Linked DNA regions of Aliamphritea hakodatensis. The protein of the gene in region 1 binds, or shares a complex with, the protein of each later gene. Links are inferred from orthologs where the notes say so. Each region holds a gene or a part of one and is shown on either strand. Other genes may lie near its edges. The genes, in order: PCI15_RS03225 and xseA.

Evidence for each region.
Region 2: the proteins of PCI15_RS03225 (region 1) and xseA are in contact, whole or in part, in a cryo-EM structure (PDB 8TXR), measured with the Escherichia coli proteins. The link is inferred for Aliamphritea hakodatensis from one-to-one orthologs.

The regions. Positions count from the first base shown.
Region 1 is NZ_AP025281.1:712,879-722,020, reverse strand. The notes cover bases 3,351-6,049. They hold PCI15_RS03225 (exodeoxyribonuclease VII small subunit), read left to right. Parts: upstream 3,351-4,429; coding sequence 4,430-4,669; downstream 4,670-6,049. Other genes in these bases: dxs (1-deoxy-D-xylulose-5-phosphate synthase), read left to right, coding at 5,583-6,049; ispA ((2E,6E)-farnesyl diphosphate synthase), read left to right, coding at 4,679-5,557; pomA (flagellar motor protein PomA), read right to left, coding at 3,421-4,179; PCI15_RS03235 (flagellar motor protein MotB), read right to left, coding at 3,351-3,415. In the rest of the region: PCI15_RS03255 (response regulator), read right to left, coding at 1-331; PCI15_RS03250 (STAS domain-containing protein), read right to left, coding at 359-649; PCI15_RS03245 (hypothetical protein), read right to left, coding at 972-1,505; PCI15_RS03240 (c-type cytochrome), read left to right, coding at 2,115-2,420; more of PCI15_RS03235, read right to left, coding at 2,468-3,350; more of dxs, read left to right, coding at 6,050-7,364; ribA (GTP cyclohydrolase II), read right to left, coding at 7,442-8,062; PCI15_RS03205 (ATP-binding protein), read right to left, coding at 8,223-9,142. UniProt on the Escherichia coli protein: Bidirectionally degrades single-stranded DNA into large acid-insoluble oligonucleotides, which are then degraded further into small acid-soluble oligonucleotides.
Region 2 is NZ_AP025281.1:1,255,842-1,262,384, reverse strand. Bases 1-2,839 are described here. They hold xseA (exodeoxyribonuclease VII large subunit), read left to right. Parts: upstream 1-666; coding sequence 667-2,013; downstream 2,014-2,839. Other genes in these bases: PCI15_RS05755 (alpha/beta fold hydrolase), read left to right, coding at 2,798-2,839; bamJ (BamJ family beta-barrel-assembly machinery protein), read left to right, coding at 2,091-2,717; guaB (IMP dehydrogenase), read right to left, coding at 1-489. In the rest of the region: more of PCI15_RS05755, read left to right, coding at 2,840-3,568; PCI15_RS05750 (putative metalloprotease CJM1_0395 family protein), read right to left, coding at 3,581-4,588; PCI15_RS05745 (hypothetical protein), read right to left, coding at 4,618-4,863; bioD (dethiobiotin synthase), read right to left, coding at 4,946-5,632; malonyl-ACP O-methyltransferase BioC, read right to left, coding at 5,657-6,448; PCI15_RS05730 (alpha/beta fold hydrolase), read right to left, coding at 6,445-6,543. UniProt on the Escherichia coli protein: Bidirectionally degrades single-stranded DNA into large acid-insoluble oligonucleotides, which are then degraded further into small acid-soluble oligonucleotides.

The DNA.
Region 1 (9,142 bases):
ACTTCTCAGGATTAAAAGGTTTTACCAGCCAGCCTGTCGCACCGGCACTTTTCCCTTGCTGCTTCATATCAGCGGAGCTTTCAGTGGTGAGCATCAGTACCGGGGTGAACTTGAACGTCGGCAGCTTACGCAGCTCAGAACACAGAGTGATACCGTCCATGACCGGCATATTCACATCGGTAAGCACCAGATCAAAGCGGCCGCCTTTTGCCTTGGTCAGCGCTTCCTGACCATTACCGGCCTCAACAACCTGATAACCTTCCTGCTTCAGGGTAAAGGTCACCATATTTCGTAAAGAAGCCGAATCATCAACAACTAAGATGGTTGCCATTTAATATTCTCCGTAATCCGTTATTTTTTATGCTGACCCGAGTTGCAGCATGGATGCCAGTCCCAGTTGGCGGGCAACCTTATCCAGTTCAGCAGACCGGTTCTGCCACTCGTAATCAATATTGTGTGACTGCAACTCTTTGATGAATACAACGAGCAACTGAACCGCTGCCGTGTCGACCCGGGTCAGGTCAGCAGCGTTTATTGAAATTGAAGCAGAAGATTCCAGAAGGTCAGTGAATTTATCTTTCCATTCACCGATATTTACAATTGAGATCTCTTCCGGCAACTGTAACTCTTCCCTGGTTTCATTAGTCATATGCGTATCTCTCAATTTTCCGGGTACTACTTATCTCTCGGCTTTTCTCCTGCAAACTTAAACAGGAATATTTGTAGATATAAATGTGTTACACAAAGCTTCTTAAGTCAAAAAATCAATCACTTAGCTTACTCACTTTGGTGAGTATACAACCTTGATTTACAAGGATTTTCAGCATCGTGCAATAGCACTTTTTATTATCCGCAAAGCCTTTTTAAACGTTATCCTTTGTTATTACTGAAGATTTAAAATTTCAGCCTGACAAAATCCAGGCGAAAAAAAAGCTGCTATAAAAGCAGCTTTTTCCAGCGTATCTGGCACATTACGTGCGGCGGTCTGCCGCGGAGCCCATCCGTTTACGGCCTGCAAAATCAGGCGACACGTCGGTACTGCGAACATAGCCAACAACACAGCGCTCCGGATCTATCACATCCCCCAGAACCTGCTGCCATTTTTCCGCATTCAGTACCACATGGGAAGAATCGCTGAAGTACAGCCATTCATTCTCAACCATGCTTTTTACCTTACGCCGTACAGTTTCGTACGGAATACCGGTCGCAATACTGATCGAATGATTATTACAGGAGAAACCCGGTACCGACTGTTTCGCCTCTTCATCTTCACGCTGGCGCAGTGCCCACAGTGAGATTACATTAAAAATAATCGCGGCTTTGATGTCACCGTCAAAAACCCGGTAACAGCGAATCAGAAAATCGGTCGAAAAAGATACGAAGCCCAGTTTCTGTGCTAATTCTTCCGCATCAAAACAGGACCTAAGATTAGTCGGGTTCGCCCCAGCAGACGTAGACTGATCATGCCGATTTGAAACGGTCGTAGAAGTTGCATTTTTATCCATATTATTCCCCAGCCAGCAGCTAACAGCGTTCCGTTGCTATGTCAGATTCTTGTTAATTAAACAGATCTTACAATTATTGTATGACTTTTAACATATACCAACAAAGTATCCCCATTCAAGAAAATACCGCTCTTTCCCTAATGAAATTAGACCATTGCAATGATTTTGTCACATCTTACTGCTAAAACTGATATCCAGAATCAGCTATAGGATTAAAACAATGACGATGAACTCATTGCAACACCAGATACTTCAGTTAACCCGTAAGGGCTTAAGCTTAAATGAAATTCTGCAAATTACTGACGCACCCGCAGACATGGTCCGGCAGTTTCACCAGCAGTGTTTCCTTCAGCATAAACACCGTGACGCCAAAGAATCTTCACAGCATCAACAGGCAATGTATGCTATGAATCTTCGTGCCACACATAATTAATCGGCAGGTTTCCGGAAAAATTAAGCATTCCTTGACACAGATTCAATTCTTATCTGTTCTGGCTATTTACAGACGCCATCCCGAGTTTCTAAACTGATCCCAGCATAGAAGTTCACCACAGGGTTTCTGTGTTCACCTTTGCTCTAGCCAAACATTAGAGGCCTCAAGGAATTACAATGAAAAAATTATTACTGGCAGCAACTGCTGCTGCACTTCTGACACCCGTAGCCGCCTTTGCTGAACGTGACGGCACAACTGTATACAACACTTACTGTCTGGCATGCCACATGACCGGCGTAGCCGGTGCGCCAAAAGTAGGCGACCCTGAAGCCTGGAAAACCCGTATAGAAAAAGGCGTTGATGGCCTGCTGGCAACCGCGAAAAGTGGCCTGAATGTTATGCCACCCATGGGTAACTGCCAAAACTGTACTGACAGTGAGCTGACTGCAGCTATTCAGCACATGCTGGATAACTCCAAGTAAGCAATGCGTATGTATAAAAAACCCGGCCTGTGCCGGGTTTTTTTATATCAGAAGACTTCCTGTGGGGTCAGCGGTCCGAAAACTTCAGCATCCCCGGCTTTAATTTTTTCCAGCGCTTCAGGATCAGCCCCTTTCTGAACAATGATTTCAACCCGCCGGTTGGTGCTGCGGTTCAGTGAAGTGTCGTTAGGCGCCAGCGGTTTGGTATCTGAATAACCGACCACATTGAACCGTGACTGATCAATTCTCGGGTCCGCAAATAACTCATGGGCAACCGATAAAGCCCGTGCTGTGGATAATCCCCAGTTGGATTCATACTGACCACCGGATACCGGAATGTTATCCGTGTGCCCTTCAATAGCAACCTTACCGTGAACAGTCAGTAAAACATCCCGAATCTTGGCCATCACAGGAATATAAGCGAACTTCAGTTCTGCAGAGCCGGAGCTGAAAGATCCTTTATCCTTTACACGGATAATAATTTTCTTACCGTCAGTCTCAACTTCTACGCTTCCCTGGCCAATTTCTGACTGCAAGGCAGCGGCAAAGGAAACAGCATCCGTTTTAGCCTGCGCTTCGGCCTGCTCCTCAATCTGCTCTAACAGCTCCCGAAGCTCTTCCTGAGTCTCACTCTTCTCTTCTTCACTGACTTCAGACTCACCTTCCTGAGTGCGTATATCCAGCGTCTGGAGATCGTTGTCTGTGGTCATTTGACGGACTTCATTCAGCGGCGTAGGCTCCGGGCGGCCCGGACTGAATTCCTGAGCAATGATACTGGTACCCTTAGGTATATCAGCAACCTTTACCTGATTCTGAACACCAAAGGCTTCACGCATAGAGCCGGCCAACTGCTTAAACTTCAGCACGTCCATTTCTGAGAAAGACAACAGCAATACGAAGAAGCACATCAACAGAGACATAAGGTCGCCGAAGGTTGCTAGCCAGCCCGGTAACCCCGCGGGACAGGGGGGGCATTTTTCTTCTTCATCACTCATCCGCGTTACCCTTCAGCCACTGCCCGTTTTTTCTCAGGCAGGTAGTTGCGCAGCATTTGCTCAATAACCCGGGGATTCTGACCGGCCTGAATTGCCAGCAGGCCATCGATAATCAGCGACTGATTCAGCTCTTCTTCCGCTTTACGGCCATCGAGTTTATCTGCGATCGGCAGTGCAAACATGGTTGCCAGCATCGCACCGTAAAGTGTTGTCAGCAGGGCAACCGCCATCGCAGGGCCGATCGACTTAGGGTCACTCATGTTGGACAGCATCTGTACCAGACCAACCAGTGTACCGATCATGCCCATCGCAGGCCCGACATCACCCATCGCCTTAAAAATGTCACAGGCGCTTTCATGACGCTCAGTGGTCAGAGATTTTTCTTTATTCAGGAGGCCGCGGACAATGTCCGGGTCGTGACCGTCTACCAGTAACTGAATGCCACGTTGCATAAAGTCACTGCTGACTGTTTTATCTTCCAGCGAAAGCAGACCACCTTTACGGGCAGCATCCGCCAGATCAACGGCTTCTGCGATAATATCTTCAGGCTTCACGGACTTGAACATAAACGCCTTGCCCATCACCTTACCGATACTCAGGAACTGGCCCAGAGTAAACTTCATCAGCACAACAAAAAGACTGCCGCCCAGTACGATGAGCAGTGATGGCACGTTAACAAACGTCCCTACGTCGCCACCGGTTACCATCGCTGCGACTACGATACCAAATGCACCTAATAACCCAACGAGCGTTGCTAAATCCACTCTGTACTCCTCAGCGTCATAAACTCAAATCCACTTTGAAAAAGTTAATCCACTTAGTGTTATCGCCCCGACCAGACGAATACTTTAGCTTCATCCGCATAAAAATCTACATCAAGTGACAGGCAAGATTCAAACGATTGATTTAGGGCCCTTCTTTACTTGCCCTATATCGTACTATTTACAGTACAATATGCCAGTCTAAATAAACCCAACACGCACTAAGCTGCTAGATTATTTGAGAATTTCGCTAATGCCTGCATCTAAGAAGCCCCTCGATTTTGAAACAGCACTTGGCCAGCTTGAAAGCATGGTTGAAGAACTCGAAAAGGGCGACCTCAGCCTTGAGCAGTCACTGCATACCTTCGAAGAAGGCGTGCGGCTGACCCGAAGCTGTCAGACCATGCTAAGCGATGCCGAGCAGAAAGTTCAGCTACTGATTAAGCAAAATGGTGAGTTACAGGAAACACCGTTTGAACTGCCGGAGGAATAATCTGTGGATATGAAGCAGCAACTCAACCGGTACCGCAGCAGAGTTGACCAGGCCCTGGAGCAACACATGGCCAGCCAGACTGCTGCGCCCCTGTTACAGGAAGCAATGCGTTATTCACTGTTTAATGGCGGTAAACGGGTGCGGCCGCTGCTGGTATATATGGCCAACCAGCTGCTCGCGGGCAACCTTGATGCAGCCGATAATGCTGCCTGCGCAATCGAATGTGTCCACAGCTATTCACTGGTACATGATGATCTGCCAGCAATGGACGATGATGATCTCCGCCGCGGCAAACCGACCTGCCATATCCAGTTTGACGAGGCGACAGCCATTCTTGCCGGCGATGCCTTGCAAGCCCTCGCATTTGAACTGCTGAGCAAGCCTGCAGAGCTTTTCGGCCCTGCCACACAGCTACAGATGCTGGCCTCTCTGGCCCGGGGCAGCGGTGCGATGGGTATGGTTGCCGGCCAGTCAATTGATCTCAGCCATGTTGGCAAAATGATGACCCTGGACGAGCTGGAGAATATGCACCGCCATAAAACCGGTGCACTTATCTGCAGCAGCATTGAAATGGGTGCACTGAGCAGTGGCAATGCCACCACCGAAGACTTGCAGGCTCTGGACACCTTCGCCCGGCATATTGGTCTGGCCTTTCAGGTGAAGGATGACATTCTGGACATTGAAGGGGACACCCAGACCCTGGGCAAACCTCAGGGCTCAGATACCGAACAGGATAAACCCACCTATCCGGCGCTGCTTGGCATGGCGGGGGCAAAACAAAAACTGGCCCTACTAAACGAACAGGCCCATGCTAGTATCCAGTCATATGGTGATGCTGCCCAACCACTGCACTGGTTAGCGGATTACATCGTAGAACGCCAATACTAATCCGCTGCTGAAGATTGCCACGCTGATGTTTTTTGAAATTCCCACGACCCGCCCCGATACTCCTTTGCTGAACCGACTCGACCAGCCGGATCAATTGCGCCAGCTGCCTGCTGATCAGTTAGATGAGCTGGCCCGGGAACTGCGGCACTTTCTGCTCTACAGCGTCGGCCAGACCGGCGGCCACTTTGGTGCCGGGCTGGGCGTTGTTGAACTGACAATAGCCCTCCACTACTGCCTCAGCACCCCACAAGATCACCTGATCTGGGATGTGGGACACCAGAGTTATCCACATAAAATACTCACCGGCCGAAGAGAGGAGCTGCTGACCATCCGCAAAAAGGACGGTCTGGCCCCCTTCCCCCGGCAGAGCGAAAGCCCCTACGATGATTTCGGTACCGGGCACTCAAGCACCTCTATCAGTGCTGCGCTGGGCATGGCGCTTGCAGATAAGCTGCAAAATATCGACAGCCGCACCGTTGCCGTTATCGGCGACGGCGCAATGACCGCCGGCATGGCATTTGAAGCACTGAATCATGCCGCACATACCGGCAGCAACCTGCTGGTAATTCTCAACGATAATGACATGTCGATCTCCCATAACGAAGGCGGGCTGGCCACCTATCTGGCCAAAAACCTCAAAGATAATATGGGAGAAACAACCGCCGCACTGTTTGAAGCACTGGATTTTAACTATTCCGGTCCGGTGGATGGTCACGACATTCAGGCCCTGCTGCAGGCGCTGCAACAAAGCCTGAACCAGTCTGGCCCGCAGTTTTTGCACATTACCACGCTGAAAGGTAAAGGTTTCGCCCCGGCAGAAAAAGACCCGATCGGTTATCACGCCATCGCCAAAATCGACCCTATCGGTAAGCCAAAAGCCAAAAGCAAACCGACCTTTGCCCATATTTTTGGCCAGTGGGCGACAGATAAAGCAGCAGAAGACGCCAGACTGACCGCAATCACCCCCGCCATGCGTGAAGGTTCCGGCCTGGTGGAATTTTCCCGGCAGTTTCCGGAGCGATTTTTTGATGTTGCCATTGCCGAACAGCATGCGGTAACACTGGCTGCAGGTATGGCTTACCGCAACATGAAGCCGGTCGTCGCCATTTATTCGACCTTTCTGCAGCGGGCCTACGATCAGCTGATTCACGATGTCCTGATTCAGAACCTGGACGTCCTGTTCTGCATTGACCGGGCCGGGCTGGTCGGCGAAGACGGTGCAACCCACGCGGGCTGCTATGACATAAGTTTTCTGCGCTGCATTCCGGAAATGGTCATCATGACGCCGGCGGATGAACAGGAATTACTGAATTTACTGGAAACCGGTTACCAGCATCAGGGGCCGGCAGCGATTCGCTACCCCCGTGGCAGCGGTACCGCGATACAAACCGCTCCGGCTACCCCGGTTCCGCTAAGCCGCGCACGTGAGATCCGCCGGGGCAACAGTGGTGTTGCCGTCCTTAACTTCGGTCCCCTGCTCAGTCAGGCGGAAGCGCTGGGGGAGGAGACGGATATCACCATCATTGATATGCGTTTCGTCAAACCGCTGGATCAGCAGATGATTCTGACACTGCTGGCAGATCATCACACCTTAATCACGCTGGAAGACCATGCCGTAAAGGCTGGCGCCGGATCAGCTGTCAGCGAGTACTTACACAGCATCAACAGTCAGGTACACCTGATCAGCCTGGGGATTCCGGACCGCTGGATCGAACACGCCACCCGTCAGGAACAGCTGGCGGAATGCGGACTTGATAGCGAAGGCCTGCGCCGGGTAATTCGCCCACTGCTCTGGTCTGCGGGCTGATTATCAGTATTCTTCAGACACAAAAAAAGGCCGGCTCACTGTAACAGCAGAGCCGGCCTTTTTTAATCTGAGGGAAATTATTTTTCCTGAGGTTCTTCCTGAAAATGCTGCTCCGTCATCATATGTCCGAGCTTGCCCATTTTCGTCGCCAGATACTCTTCATTATGGCGGTTCTTGCCGACCTGCAGCGGTACCCGCTTATCAACATTCAGACCGCTGGCCTGCAATGCTTTAACTTTGCGCGGATTGTTAGTCATCAGTTTAACGCTGGTAATACCCAGATGCTCCAGCATAACCTGACACATGGTGTAATCCCGCTGATCTGCCTGAAAGCCCAGCTGCTCGTTGGCTTCAACAGTGTCCGCACCGCCATCCTGCAAATGATACGCTTTGATTTTATTCAACAGGCCAATGCCGCGGCCTTCCTGACGCAGGTACAGAATCACCCCGCTGCCTTCTTCTGCGATACGTTTCATCGCTTCCTGCAGCTGGAAGCCACAGTCACAGCGCAGTGAAAACAGGGCGTCACCGGTCAGACATTCAGAGTGAATACGGGCCAGTACTGGCGTATCAGATGCCAGCTCACCAAAAGTGAGTGCTACATGCTCTTTACCTGTTGCCCGGTCTTCAAAACCGACCATGGTAAATACACCCCAGGGGGTGGGCAGCTTGGATGAGGCAACATATTCAACAGACACGGGAAGTATTCCTTAATCAAAACAGGCGGGCATTCTATCAGCCCGACGAAACAAGCGCTAACTCTGAATACGACATAATCAGCAAGTCATCGACCTGCATCACATAACGCATCACGGATACACTCAATATGGGGGAAATTAGCCGGGTTTCAAGAGGAAATTATACTTCTGCCACATCCATATCCAACTGACGGGGCAAAATAACCTGAACCTGCAACCCACCCAATGACGCTGAGTGGCTCAGTTTACAGGTGCCCTGATACTGCCGGATGATCTCAGAAATAATGCTCATCCCCAGACCATGCCCGCTGGTTTCTTCATCCAGACGCTCACCACGGTTCATTAACCGTTCCAGATCTTCCGGCGCAACCCCGGGGCCATCATCGGCAACGATCAGCTCGAGGCTTTCATCGTCCATCCGCGCCACGATACTGATCTGGCTTTTGGTCCACTTAGACGCGTTATCCAGCAGGTTTCCCATCAGCTCAACAAGGTCATCGCGCTCTCCGGGAAAGTAAGTTGTTGCCGATACATCCAGCCTGAAATCAATAGCTTTTTCCCTATAGATCGCCTTCAGAGTCCGCACCAGCTTTTCCAGTTCTTCCTGAATATAAATGCGCTGCCCGGGTAACGCGGCACCGGCTATCCGGGCACGGGTCAGCTCCCGCTCCATCATCCCCCGCAAACGGGATGACTGCTCCTGCATATCTTTACCCTGGCTATAACCCGCTTCAATCAGTGCCTCTATCTGCCGGTCAATGACCGTCAGCGGCGTCTTGGAAGCATGAGCAAGGTTCCCCACCGCATTTCTGGAACGCTGCAGGCGCATTTCCATACTCTGGACCAGATAGTTAATTTCGGTTACCAGTGGCTCAATCTCTTTGGTTTCCACTGCAGGTAACTGCCGGATGTGTCCGGACTTAAGCTGGGCTATCTCATGCCTGACGGCTTTCAGAGAGGACAACCCCTGCCGGATAACCCATACCTGTACCGCCAGCAGAACCAGCAGCAACACACCGCCAACACCGGCAAATAGCCAGGTAAGCTGCGCCAGAGACGCTTCAATAAAGCTGACATCTT
Region 2 (6,543 bases), 540 kb from region 1 along the record:
TTCCTTCACCGTAACCAGACGGTCTTTCGGGGTCATGATAGACGCTACGGTTGCATCCAGTTTGTGTTCAAAACGTGCATCCCGGCTGGTAACAATACCCACCAGATCACCGTTATCCACAACCGGGAAACCGGAGAAGCCGACCCGTGCACTCAGTGCGTTCAGCTCGCCTACGGTCATATCAGATGTACAGGTAACAGGATCACTGACCACACCCGCCTCGTACTTCTTAACGCGGCGAACTTCGTCAGCTTGCTGTTCAATTGTAAGGTTTTTATGGATGATACCGATGCCGCCTTCCTGAGCCATTGCAATGGCCAGACGGGATTCCGTAACAGTATCCATCGCTGCGGAAGCCAAAGGAATATTCAATTCAATCCCTTTGGTCAGGCGAGTCTTAAGTGACACGTCCTTAGGCAGAACTTCGGAATAACCAGGAACCAAAAGAACATCGTCGAAAGTAAGTGCTTCTTCAGCAATTCGCAACATAGTGAGGGCGTGCCTTTATTCTGTATATAAAGAAGGCACGGGATTATAGCCTTTTACAACAGTGGCGACAATTAATACCGGGTGAAAAAATACAGTTTTCATGACTATTTTTTCAGGCTGAAACGCTGACCCCGTAAAAGCCTTAAATAAGCCTTCTGAATAGTTTACTATCGCGTCATGCAAAGCAACCAAACTCCCCCCGCGTTTACCGTCAGCGAACTTAACAATGAAGTTAAATCACTGCTGGAAAGCAGCTTCAGAATTATTCAGGTTGAAGGTGAACTTTCTAACTTTGTTCGTCCCGGCTCAGGTCACTGGTATTTCACGCTGAAAGACAGCGGCGCTCAGGTACGCTGCGCCATGTTTAAGAACCGCAACCACTACCTGAACTACCAGCCGAAAAACGGTGACAAGGTGCGTGTCCGCGCCAAAGTCAGCCTGTACCCTGGCCGCGGTGACTACCAACTGATCTGTGATTATATGGAAGATGCCGGTATCGGCTCTTTACAGCAGGCCTATGAAGCCCTGAAGTTACAGCTGCAGCATCAGGGGCTGTTTGATCAGTCACATAAGAAACCCTTACCCGCCCAGCCAAAGCGACTTGGCATTATTACCTCACCGACCGGCGCGGCGGTCCACGATATTCTGACCGTCTTACAGCGCCGTTTTCCCTCATTACCGGTCAATATTTATCCGACCCGGGTGCAGGGCAATGAAGCAACCGGTGAAATCGTCGCAGCCATTGAAACCGCGAATAATCATAACGCCTGTGATGTGCTGATTGTGGGCCGCGGGGGCGGTTCTCTTGAAGACCTCTGGTGTTTCAACGAAGCCAGAGTGGCCCGGGCCATTTTTAACAGCCATATACCGGTGATCAGCGCTGTCGGCCATGAAACCGATGTGTCGATAGCAGACTTTGTTGCTGATGTCCGTGCACCAACACCCTCGGCTGCCGCTGAAATTATCAGTCCGGATCAGGCGCATCTGCAGCTGCGCCTGCAGCAGCTGCAGAACAGACTGCAATTAAACCTGCAGCAGAAGCTGAGCCGCTATCAGGAAAAACTCCGCTGGATCAGCAGCCGCCTGAAACACCCGGGCGATAAACTCAACGAACACGCCCAGAGGCTGGACGACCTGGAACTGCGCCTCAGTAAAGCCATGCAGCAAACTGTAACGGTACGGCAAGATAAACTGCAGCAGTTACAACAGCGGCAGCAACGCTGCCTGCAGCAGCCCCGCATCGGTGCTTTACAACAAAAAGTAAACGAGCTGGGACACCGGCTGGAACAGCTCAGCCTCCAGTATCAGGCACGGCAGCAGTTGCGCTTACAGGCCATTGCCGGACGCCTTAACGGCGTTAGCCCACTGGCGACGCTGGAGAGGGGCTATGCTATTACCGAACGCCCTGACGGAAAAGTTATTCAGCAGGTCAGGGCCATCAACCCGGGAGAAGAAATCCATATTCGCCTGCAGGACGGACGGATTCGCAGCCAGGTGACCGAGGTCATCCCGGACCTGCTCTGATACGGCCAGCCATAGCGTTTAACCGCGGAGTTTGCTAGGCTTGGCCGCCTTAATGAACCCTCAATTGATCGAGTCTCATGTCTGAACTAAAACTAGAAACCACCGAACAAATCGCCAGCTACGGTATCGGCCGTCAAATGGGCGATCAACTGGCCAACAACAGCTTTGAAGGCGTTTCCCTGAACGCAGTTGTAACCGGTATCCAGGATGCCTTTGAAGGCGCGGAGCTGAAAGTCGCCGGCGAACAGATCCAGGCTGCATTCAACGAAATCCAGAAGCGCATGCAGGAAGAAGCGGAAGCGGCTGCTAAAAAAGCAGCGGCTGAAGGCGAAATCTTCCTGGAGAAAAACTCTCAGCGTGAAGAAATATTCGTCACCGATTCCGGCCTGCAGTACGAAGTAATCGAAGCCGGTAGCGAAGCAGGCGAAAAACCAACTGCTGAATCAACCGTACGCGTTCACTATCACGGCACGTTCACTGACGGCAAGGTATTCGACAGCTCTTATGAGCGTGGTCAGCCTGCTGAATTCCCTGTGGGCGGCGTAATCGCTGGCTGGACCGAAGCACTGCAGCTGATGACTCCAGGTAACAAATGGCGTCTGTACGTACCGTATCAACTGGCATACGGTGCACAAGGCTCGCCAGGCGGCATCCCTCCTTACGCCACCCTGATTTTTGACGTTGAGCTGCTGGCTGTTCTGTAACAGAACGGGTCTGTTAAGCACAATGACTAAGCCGATGCCCGCATCGGCTTTTTTACGGATATGTAAAAGAGGCTACACGCATGCAACTTCACGTGAATATTCAGGGCCAGGGTGAACCGCTGATCATTCTGCACGGATTATTCGGCACGCTGGATAACTGGGGCAGCCAGATCAAAGTACTGGCTGAGCAGTATGAGGTATATGCCGTAGATTTACGTAACCACGGCCGCTCCCCCCACAGCGATGAAATGAGTTATGCCGCCATGGCGGAGGATATTGCTGAGCTGATGGATAATCACGGCCTGCAAAGCGCCCATATACTGGGACACTCCATGGGCGGAAAAGCAGCCATGCAGTTAGCCCTGACGCAACCTGAACGTATCCGGCAACTGATCATTGTTGATATCGCACCGGTACAGTACAGCCATGACCATGACACTGTTATTCAGGGGCTGAAATCCGTCAGCCTGAACACGGTTACGTCACGGCGGGACGCTGAACAGCAACTGGCAGAACATGTCACGGAAACCGGCCTGCGGCAGTTCCTGCTGAAAAATCTGTACCGGACAGAAAACGGCTTTGCCTGGCGGGTGAATCTGGCAGTTATCGAAAGCCAGTATGACAATATCAGCGCCCCTCCTGAAGGCACCCCCTATCGCGGCAAGACACTGTTCATTAAAGGCGGGCAGTCGGAATACATTACCCTTGATCACAAAGATGCGCTGTTACAGTATTTCCCGGCTGCATCTTATAAAATCATTCAGAATGCCGGGCACTGGCCCCATGCGGAAAAGCCGGCGGCGTTCAGTAAACTGGTTATGAATTTTCTGCAGGAAGCAGACAACGGATAAAGAAAAAACCGCTTACACACTCTGGTCGATGATCAGCCCTTCGGGGAAAAACTTTTTAAACACCCCCGCCTCGACCAGGCGCTGATTCACTTCTGCGAACCGCTCCCCCACTTCGTCAAGACGCTGGTTATAATCTTCCAGACTTTGAGAAACGGCAGCACTGTGTTCTTCCCGATCGGTATTAAGCTCGTCCAGCGCATCCTGTCGGCGTACGGCATCCGCAGCCTGTGATTCACGCTGGGCATCCTGACGGGCAGCGTCCTGCTCATCTTCCTCACGCTCAGAAGCAGCCTGATTATCAGACAACTCTTCTTTTAACGCATCAGCCCGGCCGGCATCCGTCTCACCTGAAAGGCCATCAGCTGTAACAGACTCTTCCCCGGCTGATTCAGCACCGGACGCATCCTGAGTAGAAAGCTCAGCACGTGCCTGTTCGGCCAAAGCTGTTGCGCGGGCGGCGACTGCACGGTCGGCCCCGGACGGCTCAGAAACCGCCAGCGCTGCTCGTAAGACTATTTCTGCCTTCTCCAGAGTCGCCTGAGGGTCGTTAGGCACCGCGGACGTATCAATACTGACTTCACCGGAAACCGCATATAAACGCCCGTCCGGCCCTTTCCTGTATTCATAGCTCGGTGCACCCGCATGGGCACCGCCTGCAGAGGCATGCGCCTGCTCATGCTGGCGAACCTCCCGGTCACGGGTGGCTAACTGTTGTATCTGTTCATTTTCAAGCGCGGTCAGATCTGCTTTTACAGCAGTAGCAGTACGCTGATCAGAACCTGCCTGGTCGGAAGCTTTCTGATCAGACGTATTTCTTTCAGCACTATGAGTATCAGCACCGCTGACATCCGCTGATTTTGGGGTAGACGTAGTTGGCGAAGATTCTGCTGAATGCAGAGATACTGATGACCCGCTGACGGCCGGGTCCCGGACGGAACTGACGGCATCAGTCTGGCTGGTACCGGCAGCACCGCCAACACCTGATGACTGGATCTGAAGGCTATTTATATTGAGTTGCATACCTGCACCTCACTGGTCACAAGACTGAATCAGACGCGAATGTCGATCAGTGTACCGAGCACTTCATCTGCTGACTGTACAACTTTAGTGGACGCAGCAGTTGCGTTTTTCTCAACAGTCAGATCAACCAGTGCTTCATTAACATCCCGGCCTGTCGCCTCTTCCGGCGCCTGCGGTTTACCCGCACCGGCAATATCAGACGCAGCCTTCTGAACACCGTCGAGACCACGGTTTATCCCTAACACACCTGTCTGAAGAGCAGAGGTTACATTCATGGCAACACCCCTAAGTTAATTGGTCTTCAAAGCAACAGACACATCTGTCACCCTGTAAGTATCCGAACTGTACAGTAATTAATCAACCAATCAGAGCATCAATGTCCACAAATTGGGCAATGTTTTGTGGCGAGCAATCATCAGAATGTGGTACTTCCGCAATCAGCGGCGCTGACAGCATGGTTTTTAACGTTTGCAGATTTTCTTCGTAACAGCTCATGTCCGGATCCACCTGATTGGCAACCCATCCGGCCAGCGGCAAACCGTCTCTGACAATGCTTTCAACCGTCAGTAATGTATGGCTGATACAGCCAAGCTTCATCCCCACCACCAGCACAACCGGGGTATTGAGCATTTTCGGAATGTCGGCAATCGTCTGCCGGTTATTCAGGGGCACCCGCCAGCCGCCGGCACCTTCAATCACCGCCAGGTCTGCCGGCTGCAGCATGACGCCGCGGCATAAGGCAGCAATACGGTCTGCATCCAGTCTCCGCCCCACCTGCTCAGCAGCAATGTGCGGCGCAATTGGCGGCTCAAACGCAATCGGATTAATCTGCTCATAGTTCAGCTCAATGCTTGCAGTTGCCTGTAACAACAGCGCATCTGAGTTACGCAGCCCTTCAGGGGTATTTTCACACCCGGCAGCAATGGGCTTTACAGCAACTGTCGTCAGGCCTTTGCGGTTAGCAGCTTCAAGGATACCGGCAGCCACTACGGTCTTGCCGACATCAGTATCAGTGCCTGCAATAAAAATACTTTTCTTTGCCATAACGGATCGTCTTTATTGTAAATATTACTCAGGTTTACGTAATACAACGTAAGCCACTTCATAAGTAGCCGGCAGCAACCCATCATCACGCCGGTACGCTTCATACGCATCTCTGAAGGCAAGCAGATGCCTTTTTCCAGTCAGCCCTTCAGGCCGGCCCGCACTCATATTATGTGCACCAATGCGCTTCAGTTCATTGGTCAGGCCACGCAGTTCACGGTATAACAGCTGCACCGGGACGACATCAAAACTGACTTCCTCAAGGCCCCCAATGCTGCTCCGCAACTGAGATAAAGGGGTAAACTCACTGACATGCTGATAGCGATCTACCGTTGCCCAGGATGCCCGCAGCTCACAAAGGCTTTCCGGCCCCAGCGTACTGAAAACAAACTGCCCGCCCGGACGTAATACCCGGTATACCTCAGCAAACAACCGGGGCAGGTTCTCACACCACTGAATGGCCAGGCTTGAAAAAATCAGATCAACGCTATCTGCAGCCAGCGGCAATGCTTCGGCATCACCGCACACCCAACGGATATTCTCCCCCGCATGATGCTCCCGCGCATAGCTCAGCATACCCGGTGCCAGATCAATCCCCGTCAGGCACTCTGGCTGAAAGCTATCCATCAGCCGGGGAATGAAATAACCGGTGCCACATCCCAGATCAACAGCTTGCCTGACCTGCTGCCCGGTTCCTGCAGACACCGTCGCCAGCAGCTGTTCGCCCACCTGCTGCTGCAGCTTGGCATAATTATCATAGCTGCTGGCCGCACGGCTGAATGAAGTCGCAACTTCCTGCTTGGAAAACTGACTCATTTCAGATGCTCCCTTATCCGCCCGGCAAGCATCTGCGGATCTGACAGCATAGGTACATGGGACGAGCCTGCTAATACGGCCACAGCGGACCCCGG